3 regions of the Microbacterium amylolyticum genome follow, and region 3 is predicted to be linked to each of the others. Evidence: predicted binding sites of a transcription regulator. Region 3 holds the regulator's gene; each other region holds the start of a gene.
What was found. The regulator HrcA, encoded in region 3, represses chaperone genes, less so after heat shock. The targets are predictions, from matches to a motif close to TTNGCACTCGNNNNNNNCGAGTGCNAA.
Positions count from the first base shown of each region.

Region 1: a site for HrcA is predicted at 3,380-3,406, ahead of groES (co-chaperone GroES). Genes of this name have one in related genera too.
Region 2: a site for HrcA is predicted at 3,858-3,884, ahead of groL (chaperonin GroEL). Genes of this name have one in related genera too.

Region 1 covers NZ_CP049253.1:1,083,056-1,088,373, forward strand. The annotation lists gene G6N81_RS05235 (branched-chain amino acid ABC transporter permease) at 1-331, shown strand, start outside; gene G6N81_RS05240 (ABC transporter ATP-binding protein) at 321-1,316, shown strand; gene G6N81_RS05245 (ABC transporter ATP-binding protein) at 1,313-2,101, shown strand; gene G6N81_RS05250 (THUMP-like domain-containing protein) at 2,151-3,350, opposite strand; gene groES (co-chaperone GroES) at 3,494-3,790, shown strand; gene G6N81_RS05260 (mechanosensitive ion channel family protein) at 3,879-4,973, shown strand; gene G6N81_RS05265 (EamA family transporter) at 5,031-5,318, shown strand, end outside.
Region 2 covers NZ_CP049253.1:1,259,898-1,265,215, reverse strand. The annotation lists gene G6N81_RS06160 (LacI family DNA-binding transcriptional regulator) at 1-340, opposite strand, end outside; gene G6N81_RS12700 (glycosyl hydrolase family 95 catalytic domain-containing protein) at 337-1,605, opposite strand; partial or broken gene G6N81_RS12945 (glycoside hydrolase N-terminal domain-containing protein) at 1,686-1,865, opposite strand; partial or broken gene G6N81_RS06145 (beta-galactosidase) at 1,940-2,689, shown strand; gene G6N81_RS06140 (glycoside hydrolase family 3 C-terminal domain-containing protein) at 2,988-3,806, shown strand; gene groL (chaperonin GroEL) at 3,922-5,318, shown strand, end outside.
Region 3 covers NZ_CP049253.1:344,374-349,691, forward strand. The annotation lists gene lepA (translation elongation factor 4) at 1-709, shown strand, start outside; gene G6N81_RS01775 (DUF1990 family protein) at 749-1,390, shown strand; gene hemW (radical SAM family heme chaperone HemW) at 1,390-2,610, shown strand; gene hrcA (heat-inducible transcriptional repressor HrcA) at 2,695-3,732, shown strand; gene dnaJ (molecular chaperone DnaJ) at 3,811-4,923, shown strand; gene G6N81_RS01795 (16S rRNA (uracil(1498)-N(3))-methyltransferase) at 4,927-5,318, shown strand, end outside.

The DNA.
Region 1 (5,318 bases), 740 kb from region 3:
GCTCGGCGGTTTCGTGTGGTCGCTTCTCAGCGCTGTCAACCCGCAGAACTATCAAACGTCGACAACGTTCTTCATCTGGACAGCCCTGCTGCTCGGCGGTGCGGCAACCGTTTTCGGCCCGATCCTCGGCGCCGCAATCTTCTGGTTCCTCAATTCGTTCCTCGGCGCTCTCCTGCCCGCTCTTGTCACGGCGGGTTATCTCCCGTTTATGTCGACGCTGCAGGCGGCCCGCCTGCGAGACATCCTCGTCGGCGTTGCGCTCATGATGATCGTCGTGTTCATGCCACAGGGCATCCTCGGCAAGAAGAAGGAGATGTCCTTTGCCAAGTGATCACGCACCCCAGTCCGCGCCGGTGGCGCGCCAGAAGACCGCCGGTCTCCACGTGGGCGATGCCGTTCCCGGTGTGCCCAAAATCGACCCCATCATCACGGCGGACGGCATCACCCGCTCGTTCGGAGGTGTGACAGCCGTCGACGTCGAACACCTCGAAATCCCCCGCGGCGCCGTGACCGCGCTGATCGGCCCCAACGGAGCGGGGAAAACGACGCTCTTCAATCTGCTGACCGGCTTCGACCGGCCCGACGCTGGATCGTGGACATTCGAGGGACGCTCGCTGTCTGGCGTTCCCGCGCACGCCGTTGCCAGGCGCGGACTGGTTCGCACGTTCCAGCTCACGAAGGCTCTCGGGCTGCTGTCGGTCATGGACAACATGAAGCTCGGCCAGAAGGAACAGGTTGGCGAGAAGTTCTGGGCCAGCCTGCTGCCGTTTCTCTGGCGTGACCAAGATCGTCAGATCGAAGAGCGCGCGCTCGAACTTCTCGCGCGCTTCAACCTCGACACCAAGAAGGACGATTACGCCGCTTCGCTCTCGGGCGGCCAGCGCAAGTTGCTCGAAATGGCGCGGGCTCTGATGACCGATCCAACGCTGGTCATGCTCGATGAGCCGATGGCCGGTGTGAACCCCGCTCTGACGCAGAGCCTGCTCGATCACATCCTCGGCCTCAAGGACCAGGGCATGACCGTACTGTTCGTCGAACACGACATGCACATGGTGCAGCACATCGCCGACTGGGTTGTTGTCATGGCAGAAGGGCGGATTGTGGCGGAGGGTCCACCGGATCAGGTCATGAGGAATCGCGCCGTGATCGATGCCTATCTCGGCGCACACCAGGAGGTCGATCTGGGCGTTGTCACCGGACGCATCAGCATCGTCGACACCGACCCCGAGGCCGACGCGGCAGCCTCCGCCGCGATCAGCGCGGAAGAACTCACAGCCGCCGGACAGGCCGAGGCCGACGAGGAGGACCCGCGATGAGTGAAACAGACGACCGAGATGTTGTGGTCAGCGTTGAGAACATCACGGCCGGATATTTGCCAGGCGTCAACATTCTCACCGATTGCAACCTGACCGCGCGCAAGGGTGAGCTGATCGGCATCATCGGCCCCAACGGCGCCGGGAAGTCAACGCTGCTCAAGGCGATCTTCGGCCTCGTGAACGTCCGAAGCGGACACATCACGCTCGACGGCGAGGACATCACCAATCTGCGGGCGAACAAGCTGGTCGCACGCGGCGTCGGGTTCATCCCGCAGACCAACAACGTCTTTCCGTCGCTCTCGATCGAGGAAAACCTGCAAATGGGCGCGTATCAGAAACCCAAGATGTTCGCGGAACGCCTCGCGTTCGTTGTCGATGTCTTCCCCGACCTGGGCAAGCGCCTCAAACAGCGCGCAGGAGGCCTCTCCGGCGGCGAGCGCCAAATGGTGGCCATGGGACGGGCGCTCATGCTCGACCCGAAGGTGCTCCTGCTCGACGAGCCGTCCGCCGGGCTCTCCCCCGTCAGACAGGACGAGGCGTTTATCCGCGTCAGCGAAATCAACCGGGCCGGCGTCACCTGCATCATGGTGGAGCAGAACGCCCGCCGCTGCCTGCAGATCTGCGATCGCGGGTACGTTCTCGATCAGGGACACGACGCCTACGCCGGGTCCGGACGCGAGCTCCTCCACGATCCGAAGGTCACGGAGCTCTATCTCGGCACGCTCGGCTCCGAGCAGAACGCGAACACCGGCGTGCACCGCTCGGTGACGGGGGACGAAGCCTAAGAGGTCGTTTCTCTTCCGAGAGCCGCAACGAGCACGGCCTCGTTCTCCCCTACGACAGGCGATCGGCGAGGATCGCCGTGCGTGCCCCGCCGATTCTCGTGAGGAACAGCACGGCGCTCTTGTCGCCCTGCAGCTTCAGCTTCTTGCGGAAAGCTGCGGGATCGACATCGACGCCGCGCTTTTTGATCTCGAGAACGCCGATTCCGCGTTCTCGGAGCGCCTTCTGGAGCTTCTTCTGGTCCGCGGGGAGAGTCTCGCGAACGCGGAACGACCGTGCGAAGGGGCTGGTGATTTCGGTATCACCCGTGAGGTAGGCGATGCCGTCGGCGACGGGGCCCGCGTCCAGCAGGCGGGCGACGTCGCCGACGAGGCGGGAACGGATAACGGCGCCCTCCGGTTCGTGCACAAAAGCGCCGAGGGGTCGCACCGGCTCGTCCTCGGTATCACGGGCAGCCGTCAGTTCCGCCACGGTATCGCCGCGGATCACCAGCGCCGATCGCGTCACCCCCTCGCGTGCGAGCGTGCCCGACCAGAGCACGAGCTCAACGGTCGAGCCGTCCACCGTGATCCACTGTGCCTCCCAGCCATCCGGGATCGTGTCGCGATCATGCGCAGGGCTGAGCTTCATCCCAACGGGGATCCGTTCCGCCAGCTCGTACGCCCAGTCGAGGCGCGGCGAATAGTCATCAGCCGTGACGCGGCGGGTCTCGGAGTGCCCGGTTGTGCGCCGGGCAGGGTCGAGCCAGACGCCGTCAATGCCCGCCAAATCCGTTTCCTCGGCGCGGCCACTCCGCACCTCGACTCCGCCACCATCCTGCCGAAACGGCGAAAGGTTGTAGGCGGCGAGCGCGGCGGTGATCTCGTCGGCGTCCACGGCGAGAACGCCGAGGCCGAGGGCCGCGAACGCGAGGGAATCACCGCCGATACCGCTGCCGAGATCGGCGACGCGACGAAGTCCCGCCTGTCGAAAGCGCGCGGCGTGATGAGCAGAAACGCTCATGCGCGTGGCCTGTTCGAGCCCCGCCCGGGTGAAGAGCATGCGGCGGGCGAAACCGGGGAACTTCGCCTCGGCCTTGTCACGCAACCGGACCTGGCCGACAACGGCCGAAACGAGGGCGGGTGAATGTCCCGCTGCGCGCAACCGGGACACGGTATGGGCAACGTCACCGACGGTGACAACGGGGTCGAGCTCGTCCAGCAGCCGCAGGGCGTCGGGGGTAAGCAGCGCGTCGAGTTCAGCGTTGTCCATCCGTCCAGAGTAGTGACGCACGCCTGAAGTTGGCACTCACGTTGCGAGAGTGCCAATCTGCGCCCTACACTTGCGGTTAGCACTCTCGGGGTGAGAGTGCGAACACACGTCTTCTCAAGGACATTCGAAAGCAGAGGTGAACCGTGTCGGTTTCCATCAAGCCGCTCGAGGACCGCATCGTCATCAAGCAGGTCGAGGCAGAGCAGACCACGGCCAGCGGTCTGGTTATCCCTGACACCGCCAAGGAGAAGCCCCAGGAGGGCGAGGTCGTGGCTGTGGGTCCGGGTCGTATCGACGACAACGGCAACCGCGTCCCCGTGGACGTCGCTGTCGGTGACCGCGTCCTGTACAGCAAGTACGGCGGGACCGAGGTCAAGTTCGGTGCGGACGAGTACCTCGTGCTCTCGGCTCGCGACGTGCTCGCGGTCGTCGAGCGCTGAGGCTCAGACCCTCGCACTTTCTGAGAACCCCGGAGGCACGCGCCTCCGGGGTTCTTCTGTTGCATCGACCCGATCTACTGTGGGGCGTATGACGGAAGAGTTCGAAAACGACGTGACACACCTCGCGGAAACCGTTGCGGCCAGCCCGCTGCTGGCATGGCTCTGGGTTGCCATCGCGGCCGCCGGCGCCGTTGCCATCGGATTCGTCGCTTCCTGGTTGTTTCGCACCGTCGCCGGATCGCTGCATCGACGCCACCTGATCTTCGGCGAACTGCGCACACGTTTCCCGAAGCCGATCTTCTGGCTCGTCACGGTTCTCCTCTGGCGCACCGCTGTCCCGCCTTTCTTCCCCGAAGGGTTGGCGGAGCTCCAAGCCGGCGTCCGCTACGGCCTGACGCTCAGCCTCATCGGCGTCGTCGGGTGGATCATCGCGAAGATCCTCATCCTCCTCATCGACAGTGCCATGGTGCGGCAGGACGCCTCGGCTGTCGACAACTTCACGCTGCGCCGCCGGAAAACGCAGATCAAGATGATCCGCCGCCTGGTGATCGCGGTCGTCGCGGTTCTCACCGTCGGCGCCATGCTTCTCACAATCGACGGCGCCGAGACCTTCGGTGCTTCTCTGTTCGCATCGGCCGGAGTCGCATCAATCGTCGCCGGCCTCGCCGCCCAATCCACACTCGGCAACCTCGTCGCCGGCCTACAGCTGACGTTCTCCAACGCCCTCAAAGTGGGCGACACCCTCGAAGTCGGTGATGAATTCGGAACCGTCGAGGAGATCACCCTCACCTACGTCGTCGTGCAGATTTGGGACGATCGGCGCCTCGTCCTGCCGTCGACGCACTTCACGACAACGCCCTACATCAACTGGACACGCAGCCAAACAGCTCTGACCGGAACCGTTTTTCTGCAGGCTGACTACTCGATCAACGTCGAAGCCATTCGTGCTGAGCTCGCGCTGATCCTTGACGACTCCCCCGAATGGGATCGCCGAAGCTGGGGACTCATCGTCTCCGACGCACAGCGCGGCGTCGCCGAACTGCGCGCCACTATGACGGCCGCAAACGGCGACGACCTGTGGGCACTCCGGTGTCAGGTCCGCGAAAAGCTCGTAGCCTTCATCGCCACCCAGCGACCGCAGGAACTCACCCACACGCGCATCGAGACGCTGCCGCACAGTTGACGGGATTCGATCGTTCAGCGGCGTAAACATGCCCTTTCCCGGGCGTAGTCTGACGCGGTGACGACCCACTCGACCCCCGTAGTGGACACCAGCGACCTGTCGACGCAGACGCGCCTCGGCGTCGGCTACGGCTTTGCCGCCTACGCCCTCTGGGGCCTGCTCCCGCTGTACTTCGTCGCCCTCGCGCCAACGGGCCCCTGGGAGACCCTCGGCTGGCGTGTTGTGCTCTCGCTGGTGTTCTGCGCTGTGCTGCTCACGGTCACACGGAGCTGGCTCCTTGTCCTCGCCGTCTTCCGATCACCCCGGCTGCTGATGTGGACGCTCGTCGCCGGCATCCTCATCTAC
Region 2 (5,318 bases), 920 kb from region 3:
CCGATGCCCGGGCGGCGTGCTCGAGTGCTTCGGAATCGTCACCGGTGAGCAGAAGAATGTTGTAGCGATTGGCGCGCGCGGCGCGTGCGATGCCCGCGACGATCTCCATCACAACGTGCACGTCCACGCCCGCGCGGAGGGGAGCCTGGAGGCCGATCACCTGCGTCGACCGCGACGCGAGAGACCGGGCGCTCGCGTGAGGACTGTAGTTCAGATCGGCAATAGCCTGTGTGACGCGTTCCTTGGTGTCGGGTGAAATGGTTCGCTTGCCACTGAGGACATACGAAACGGTGGAAATGGACACGCGTGCGGCCCGCGCAACATCGGCGATCGTCGTCATGAGGTTTCCTTTGACTCGATGATCATGGCGCGATTCGGGGAAATATCGCAACGTACAGCGGGGAGTCCCGGTCCGGAGAGGGTGGTGGCGGTGCGGGACGCACTCCGCACGGTGACCCGCGTTACTCGAGCGTTCGCCCACGCGACGTCCACGGTGATGCCACCGCGGCACCGGATGCCGGTGATGTTTCCCGTCACCCACGAGGGCGGAAGCGCGGGAAGCAACCGGATCTCCTGCTCGTGCGACTGCACGAGTGCTTCTGCGATGGCTGCGGTGAATCCGAGATTCCCGTCGATCTGGAATGGCGGGTGTGCGCTGAACAGATTGTGGTACACCCCGCCACGGTGCTGTCCTGCCGCGTCTTCGGCGGGGCGCAGCAGCATGCGCAGCTGTCCGTGCACGCGCGCACCCTCACCGAGGCGTGCCCACATCGCGGCGCGCCACGCCAACGCCCAGCCCGTTGACTCCGCGCCGCGGTTCACGATCGAGGTCGCGGCCGCGCGCGCGAGGTCCGGTGTGCGGCTGGGCGTCATACTCCCCAGAGGGAACAGGCCGACTAGATGGGAGAGATGGCGGTGGTCCGGTTCTGCGGGGGTGAGTGGCTCAGCCCACTCCTCAATGCTGCCGTCGGCGGCGATGCGAACGGGCGGTAACAGATCGACGTGCGCGCGAAGTTCGGTGACCCATGCGTCATCGCGGCCCAGGGCCTGTGCTGCTCGTGTGCAGGCGTCGGAGAGCGCTCGCAGCAGTTCGGCGTCCATCGTCGCGGTCATGGTGATGGCGAGCTGCTGCCCGGATTCGTCGAGGTAGTGGTTCTCGGGCGAGGTTGAGGGTGCTGTCCAGGCGGTCTCGCCATCGGTTTGGACCCAGCTGAGTGCGAAGCGTGCCGTTGCTTCAAGAACGGGCCACGCCTCATCACGCAGCGCGCGCAGATCCTGGTCGAAGGTGAAACGGTCCCACATGTGCAGACTGAGCCAGACGCCACCCATGGGCCAGCAGGCCCACGCAGGGTCACCGTGGCCTGCTCCGACGGGTGCCGCGTACCCCCAGATGTCGGAATTGTGGTGCAGAACCCAGCCATCAGCGTCGTAGAGAGCACGCGCGGCGGCGGGGCCGGTTTTTGTCGCGACGCGCGCCACGAAATCGAGAAGCGGCTCGTGGCATTCGGGAAGGGATGTCGTCTCGGCTGGCCAGTACGCCATTTCCATGTTGATGTTCGTCGTATACGCGCTGGACCAGGGGCCGGGAAGCTGAGCGTTCCAGATGCCCTGGAGGTTCGCGGGAGGGCCGCCAGGGCGTCGCGCATCCGGGCGAGGGCCTCGGGACCGCGATCAGCGAGGCTCGCAAGAGGGTCATGTTCCGGTGTTCCCGACCACGCCTCGGCATCGTTGAGCCAGAGTTTTTCGCCGGCGTATTCGCCGGCGCACATGGCACCGCGGTGGCCGTTCCCGACCGGTAGCGCGTCGGTCCAGACGCGCGCGGGGGTGCTATATCGCAGCACGTGGAGGGCTGAGTGGGTCTTCATGGACAACGGCACGTGTCTAGTATATCGTCACCGTGTTGAAGCGCTTCGATAGATGTCTGGAGAGTCTGACGCTGATGTCACCGACACCTCATGTTCCCGGCACGTTTTCTGCGCTCAGCGCAGACATCGGCATTGGCGTCGGCGGCGATTACAACCCGGAGCAATGGCCTCGCGAAACCTGGCGAGAAGACGTCGATCTGATGCGCGAAGCGGGGGTCAATCTCGTCACCGTTGGCGTTTTCAGCTGGGCGATGATCGAGCCCGAGCCGGGACGCCGAGAGTTCGCGTGGTTAGACGAGGTGCTGGAACTTCTGCACGACGGCGGGATCGCCGTTGACCTCGCTACCACCACCGCGTCACCCCCGCCGTGGCTTGGGGTGCGCTATCCCGAGACGCTGCCCGTCGACCGCGAGGGTGTTCGCCTTGTGCCCGGATCGCGCAATCAGTTCTCGCCGTCCTCGCGCGTCTACCGCGAACATGCCCTGTCGATCACGCGTGACCTTGCGACGCGCTACGCCCATCACCCCGCCGTGCGAATGGGGCACATCGGCAACGAGTACGGGCAGATCGACTACGGCGATGAGGCAGCACGCGAATTCCGTACCTGGCTGCGCGAGAAATACGGCACGATCGCGGCGCTCAACGATGCGTGGGGTACGGCCTTCTGGTCGCAGCGTTACGCCGATTTCGGGGAGATTCTTCCTCCTCGGCGGATGCCCTACCTCGTCAACCCCACACAGTCGCTGGACTTCCGGCGGTTCAGCTCCGACCAGATGCTCGTCTGCTATCTCGAGCAACGGGACGCAATCCAGCGAGCGGGCGCTGAGCGCTTTCACTCGGCGATGCTCCCGCATGCGGGAGCCGACAGCGATGTCTTCCGCGGTGTGGTGCGACAAGGTCACGATCTGCGGGCGCTACGCGAGGTCGTCGGAACGCCCGTTGCCACACGGGCGCCGACACTATTGCTCTGCGCGCGACGAACGGTTGCTTTATCCGGGCATCGTCCGATGGAACGGTCATCACCGCGGACAGCGATGAGGCGACCGACGATACCCTGTTCGAGATGACCGACTGGGGCGACGGGCTGCTCACCTTCCGGTCGCTCGCGGCGGCGGGCTCGTTTTGGCCGACGGGGTCACCCTGGACGAGGCCGAGCGGTTCGGGGCACGGATCGTCCGCTCCGGTCAGCAGGCGATCGCGGAAGCGGCTGTTGCTGCCGATGTTGTCCTCGTCGCCGTCGGCAACGACCCCCATCTCGCCGGACGCGAAACAGCTGATCGTCCCCATCTGATGCTTCCGGAGGTCTTTGCCGAGGTGTGGCGGATTGCGCGCCGGCACGCGGAACAGGTTGTTCTGACGATCGTCTCGAGCTATCCGTACGTTCTTGGCGACGCGTTCGCGGCGGAAACGATCGTCTGGTCGAGCCACGGCGGACAGGAGCTGGGGAACGGGCTTGTCGATGTTCTCAGTGGTGACGTTGAGCCGACGGGGCGTCTTGCTCAATCGTGGCCGGCGGATCCCGCACAGGCGGGCGATCTGTTCGACTACGACACACTGCGCCAGCAGGCCACGTACCGCCACCACCCCGAGCCGTATGCCTTCGCCTTCGGACACGGCTGCACATACTCCGCTGTGCGTTACGAGGACGTGCAGCTTTCGGAACCGCAAGTGGCAGCTCCGGAACCCACGCACCATCATCCTGCGCTGGTGGCGTACGAACGCGTGCGCTTGGAGCCGGGTGAATCGCGCGAGGTCGAGCTGAGTTTCGACGCCCGCCGCTTGGCCGTGTGGGACGACGAGCTGCGAATCGAGGGGGCGCCGGAGGACTGGGTGCATGCGGGCGCGTTGCGCGTGCAGCCGGGGGCGTACCGAATCGCCGCGGGGCCCAGCGCCGACGCGCTCGAGGTTGATGCGACGCTGACGGTTGCTGTGCGTTCGTGACGCACACGCTCAGGGGGTTTGCACTCGAGGGGGTCGAGTGCCAGAATGCTCTTAGCACTCAGGTAGATCGAGTGCTAATGACTACCCGCCTTACGTCCGGGAGGGACGACAACACATGGCAAAGATGATCGCTTTCGACGAGGAGGCCCGTCGCGGTCTCGAGCGCGGCCTCAACCAGCTGGCCGACGCCGTCAAGGTGACGCTCGGCCCGCGTGGCCGCAACGTCGTGCTGGAGAAGAAGTGGGGCGCCCCCACAATCACGAACGACGGTGTGTCGATCGCCAAGGAGATCGAGCTCGACGACCCGTACGAGAAGATCGGCGCGGAGCTCGTCAAGGAGGTCGCCAAGAAGACCGATGACGTCGCTGGCGACGGCACGACGACGGCGACCGTTCTCGCTCAGGCGCTCGTCCGCGAGGGCCTGCGCAACGTTGCAGCCGGAGCCGACCCGATCAGCCTGAAGCGCGGCATCGAGAAGGCCGTTCAGGCTGTCTCCGCCGAGCTTCTGGTGAACGCCAAGGAGATCGAGTCGAAGGAAGAGATCGCGGCGACCGCATCGATCTCCGCCGCTGACCCCGAGATCGGCGAGCTCATCGCTCAGGCCATCGACAAGGTTGGCAAGGAGGGCGTTGTCACGGTGGAAGAGGCTCAGGCCTTCGGCACCGAGCTCGAGCTCACCGAGGGTATGCGCTTTGACAAGGGCTACCTGAACCCCTACTTCGTCACGGACCCTGAGCGCCAGGAAGCCGTCTTCGAAGAGCCCTACATCCTCATCGCGAACCAGAAGATCTCGAACATCAAGGATCTTCTCCCCGTCGTCGAGAAGGTCATGCAGGCGGGCAAGGAGCTCGTCATCATCGCCGAGGACGTCGAGGGCGAAGCTCTTGCGACGCTGGTGCTGAACAAGATCCGTGGCATCTTCAAGGCCGTTGCCGTCAAGGCACCGGGCTTCGGCGACCGTCGTAAGGCGCAGCTGCAGGACATCGCGATCCTCACGGGTGGCCAGGTCATCACGGAAGAGGTCGGTCTCAAGCTGGAGAACACCGAGCTCGACCTCCTGGGCCGCGCACGCAAGGTCATCGTCACCAAGGACGAGACGACCATCGTTGAGGGCGCCGGCAACTCGGAGCAGATCGACGGTCGCGTGACCCAGATCCGCCGCGAGATCGAAGCAACCGACAGCGACTACGACCGCGAGAAGCTCCAGGAGCGCCTCGCGAAGCTCGCCGGCGGCGTTGCCGTCATCAAGGCGGGTGCCGCAACCGAGGTGGAGCTCAAGGAGCGCAAGCACCGCATCGAGGATGCCGTTCGCAACGCGAAGGCAGCCGTCGAAGAGGGCATCGTCCCCGGTGGTGGCGTCGCGCTGATCCAGGCCGCCATCACGGCGTTCGACAAGCTCGACCTCTCGGGTGACGAGGCAACCGGTGCACGCATCGTTCGCGTCAGCATCGAAGCACCGCTCAAGCAGATCGCCCTCAACGCTGGCCTCGAGCCCGGTGTTGTGGCCGCGAA
Region 3 (5,318 bases):
GGCGCCCAGCGTTGTGTATACGGTGCGTTCGGAGAACGGCGAGGAGATCGTCGTTACGAACCCGAGCGAATACCCGGAAGGCAAGATCGAACAGGTCACAGAACCCATCGTCAAGGCATCGGTTCTGCTGCCCAAGGACTATGTCGGGACGGTGATGGAGCTCTGCCAGAGCCGACGTGGATCGCTGCTGGGCATGGACTACCTGTCGGAGAACCGCGTCGAGCTGAAGTACACGATGCCTCTCGGAGAGATCGTCTTCGACTTCTTCGATCAGCTCAAGAGCCGCACCCAGGGGTACGCCAGCTTCGACTACGAGCCCGCAGGCTCTGAGGCAGCTGACCTGGTCAAGGTGGACATTCTGTTGCAGGGAGACCGCGTTGACGCGTTCAGCGCGATCGTCCACCGCGACAATGCGTACGCCTACGGAACGACGATGACCGAGCGCTTGCGCAAACTCATCCCTCGCCAGCAGTTCGAGGTGCCCATTCAGGCGGCGATCGGTGCGCGCATCATCGCGCGCGAGAACATTCGCGCCATCCGCAAGGACGTTCTTGCCAAGTGCTACGGCGGCGACATTAGCCGTAAGCGCAAGTTGCTTGAGAAGCAGAAAGAGGGCAAGAAGCGGATGAAGATGGTCGGACGCGTCGAGGTTCCGCAGAACGCCTTCATCGCGGCGCTCTCCGGCGACGTCGAGTCCAAGGACAAGTGACCAACAGGTTTCGCACACAGCGACAGTTAGGCTGACAGCATGCGCAGGGCGACCTTCCGAGATCAGACGGTCGACTATGCAGCGGTGGGCGCCTCACAGGCGGCCGATCTGCTGCAGTATCCACCGGAGAAGTCGATCCCCGCAGCCGATCAGTGGCGTATCGGCAGCGGAGAGGAACGTTTCCGTAAGGCCATCGATGACATCCTCTCCTGGCGTGTTCTCACGGGGGCCGGGCTGGAGCTCAGCGATGTGCGACCCGCGGCAGGGCCCGGGTACACGGGGGTGAGTTTTGACGAGGAGGGCAAGCCGATTGCCCCATCGCAGCTCGAAGACAGCCAGCGCTTCACAGAAGACGGGGTTCCCTACGTCGCACCGGGCGCGACAGCGCATGTCGTGGGGCGCGCCAGGGGCAAGCGAACGGATGGCGACTACCGCGTGATCTTTCTCGCTGAGGAGTCGCGTCGCGTCGCGTTCGCCCTGGGAACGGTTGACGCCACGCTCGTCTCGGGCGAGGTGCAGTTCTCCGTTGAGTGGCGTCTGAACGACGAGGTCTGGTTCGAGGTACGCGCTTTCGACATCCCCGTCGCGGCGGCCTATCGAACCTTCCGTCAGCTGGTTCGCCGTCGCCGGCGGGCGCTGAACGCGGCGTATCACCGCGCCGTGTCGCCACTGTTCGCCTAATGGCTGGCGCGCTTCCTCTCGGAGATCCGGCACCGCCTGACGGCAGGCTTCCCACGCACATTCGCACGGATGAACTCACCGACTTCGGCGTGTATCTTCACGTGCCGTTTTGTCGTGTGCGGTGTGGGTACTGCGATTTCAACACGTACACGGCAACAGAACTGCGCGGTACGCGACAAGATCAGTACGCGGATACGGTTCTCCAAGAGATCGCGCTCGCCCGCGTCGTCCTTGCGGAGGCCGGAACACAGCGCCCCGCGAAAACGGTGTTCTTCGGCGGCGGAACCCCGACGCTTCTTCCCGCGGGCGACCTGGTGCGGATGCTGGACGGAGTGCGTGGCGCCTTCGGTCTGGCTGACGACGCAGAGATCACGGTAGAAGCGAACCCCGACACTGTCACCGACCGTGTCGTCGATGAGCTTGCAGCAGCAGGCGTGACCCGACTGTCCGTTGGAATGCAGTCGGCGGTTCCGCACGTTCTCGCCGCGCTCGATCGCACGCACACACCGGCGAACGTCGGCACGGCGGTCGCCGCCGCAAAAAACGCAGGACTCGATGTGTCGGTGGACCTGATCTACGGCGCTCCCGGCGAGTCGATTGACGACTGGCGAGCGTCGCTGGAGGCAGCGCTCGCCTACGCTCCCGACCACATCTCGGCATACGCCCTCATTATCGAAGAGGGAACGAAGTTGCACAGGCAGATCCGCGCGGGGCAGGTTCCGGCTCCCGACGACGATCTGCAGGCCGATATGTACGAGCTTGCTGATGACCTCCTCGCCGGCGGCGGCTATGAGTGGTACGAAGTCTCGAACTGGTCGCGGGGGAGCGGGCATCGCTCTCGGCATAACCTCGCCTACTGGCGCGGTTTCGATTGGTGGGGATTCGGACCGGGCGCCCACAGCCATATTGGGGGACTGCGCTGGTGGAATGTGAAACATCCTGCGGCCTATGCGCAGCGGCTGTCGCTTGGCGACTCTCCTGCGGCTGGCCGGGAGACGCCGGATGCGCAACAGCGGATCTTGGAGCGGGTGCTTCTCGAAACCCGTATCCGCGAAGGAATGGCTGTTTCTGATCTGCCATCGTCCGATGCGCGGCGGTCGGTTGCCGGACTCGTCGCTGATGGCCTCGTCGATGGCGCTTCCGCAGTGAAAGGACGCGTCGTGCTGACGCGTTCCGGACGCCTCCTGGCTGACGCGGTCGTTCGTGCTCTCACGGTCTAGCGCCGCGTCACGATAACCTCGCTCACAGCGAGCGCGATAGAATTGGCAGTCGACCTCTCCGAGTGCCAGCAGGAAGGAGCGCGCATGGTGACTGATCGAGGGCTTCAGGTTCTGCGCGCCATCGTCCAGGACTACGTTGATACGCACGAGCCCGTTGGCAGCAGGTCCATCGTCGAGCGTCACGCCTTCGGTGTTTCGGCGGCCACGATCCGCAACGATATGGCGATGCTGGAAGATGAAGACCTCATCGCGCAGCCCCACACCTCGTCCGGACGAATTCCCACCGATAAGGGGTACCGGGCATTCGTCGACCATCTTGCCGAGGTCCGTCCGCTCTCGCGTGCGCAACGATCAGCAATTTCGACCTTCCTGGCTGACCCCGCGGATCTTGATGACCTGCTGGCGCGTACCGTCCGGCTGCTGACGCAGATCACCGGACAGGTTGCGCTCGTTCAATACCCGTCGTTCGCGCGCGCGACGGTGACGCACGTTCAGCTGGTCGCCCTCGATCCCCGCCGTATCCTCGTCATCCTCGTGACGGACACGGGGCGCGTGTCCCAGCGCATCACGGTCGCTCCCGTTGACGTCGATGAAGAAGTGCTCGACGTGATCCGTCCACACGTATCCTCCCTCATTCTCGGCTTGCCCGCCTCGGATGCCGCCGGAGCGGTTGCCGCGGCTGCTCAGCGTCAAGCAACCGCGCACACCGCGATGGATCACGTCATGTCGGCCATCCTCTCCACCGTTGCCGAAGAACTCGACGAGTTCCGCCAAAATCGCCTGGTGATGGCCGGAACCGCCACGCTGGCGCGCCGCGGTAGTGACTTCCGCGGAAGCATCCACCCGCTTCTCGAAGCGATTGAAGAGCAGGTCACCCTTCTGCGCCTCATGAGCGAGATGGCAGCGGATGAAAACGGCCTGGCAACCAGCATCGGCCGCGAAAACGCCGAATTTGGCCTGAGCGAGGCGTCGTTCATCGCGAGCGACTACGACGCCGCGGTCGGCTCGGCCAGAGTCGGGCTCATGGGCCCCACGCGCATGGACTATTCCCGTAATCTTGCGGCGGCTCGCGCCGTTGCGACGTACCTCACGAGGCTTCTCGACGAGGACGATTCCCGTTAGTTGCTCTGCCCCGGAAGGGCAGAGCAAGATCACACAGGCAGACACGACTGACGCAGCCCCATCTGCGGAAAGGCGACCGTGGCAGACCACTATGACGTACTCGGAGTCTCTCGCGAGGCGAGCGGCGACGAGATCAAGAAGGCGTACCGCAAGCTCGCGCGTAAGCTTCACCCCGATGTGAACCCCAGCCCCGAAGCGGCTGAGGAGTTCAAGAGCGTCACCCATGCCTATGAGGTGCTGAGCGACCCTGAGCAGCGTCGTCGCTACGATATTGGTGACGATGGAGGCTCCTTCGGCGGGGGCGGTTTCGGCGGTTTCGGTGATGTCTTCGAGGCGTTCTTCGGAGCCGGCGGCGGAGGCGGCCGCGGAGGGCGTCCACGGTCACGGCGCGAACGCGGACAGGACGCCCTGGTTCGCGTCTCGCTTGACTTGGCTGACGTGGTCTTCGGAACACACCGCGATGTCGAAATCGATACGGCTGTTCTCTGCGAAACCTGTCAGGGCTCCTGCTGCCAGCCGGGAACGCAGCCCCAGCGTTGCGACATCTGCGGCGGATCTGGTCACGTGCAGCGGCAGGTGCGCAGTCTGCTCGGTAATGTCGTCACGCAGCAGCCGTGTGGCGCCTGCCAGGGCTACGGAACGACGATTCCGAGCCCGTGCCCGGCGTGTGCCGGCCAGGGGCGGGTGCGCTCGCGGCGCACCGTTGGCCTCGACATTCCCGCCGGCGTGGAAACGGGCCTGCGCCTGCAGCTGCCCGGATCGGGCGAGGTGGGCCCAGCGGGCGGACCCCGCGGAGACCTCTACGTGGAGATCACGGTAGAACCTCATCCGGTGTTCGACCGCGACGGAGACGACCTGTTCGCCACCCTGGAAGTGTCGATGACAGACGCGATTCTCGGAACCACCACATCGATCGATGGCCTCGACGGCACCGTGGACCTGGAGGTTCGCGCTGGTGTGCAGTCCGGCGACGTTCTCCGCATCAGTGAGCGCGGAATCACGGGCCTGCGGTCCAAGCGCCGCGGCGACCTGCGGGTTGCCGTGCAGGTGGTCACGCCCACGAAGGTCGATCACAAGACCCGTCAGCTTCTGGAAGAGATTGCCAAGCGCACGAAGGCGCCCAAGCCCCGCCTGACCGAGCACCAGCAGGGCCTGTTCTCCAAGCTGCGCGACCGCTTCCGCGGAGCCTGACCCGTGGCACTGCACTTCGTCGACGACGGCGCCGCCCGCGCTCAGCCAGGCGATGCCGTTGAGCTGACCGGCTCTGAGGCGCACCACGCGGCCAGCGTCCGGCGGGTGCGACCGGGGGAGTCGGTCACTCTGACGGACGGGCGCGGCGTCTGGCTGTCGGGAACAGTCGCCGATGCGCAGAAAACGCGCGTGGAGATCACCGTCTCGCAGCGGCGCGACATTCCCGCGCCGTCACCTCGCATTTTTCTTGCGCAAGCTCTGGCAAAGGGCGACCGCGATGAGCTCGCGGTGCAGGCGGCGACAGAGCTCGGCATTGACGGAATCATTCCGTGGCAGGCAACGCGCAGCGTCTCCCGCTGGCAGGGGCCGAAAGCCGACAAAGGGCGTTCGCGGTG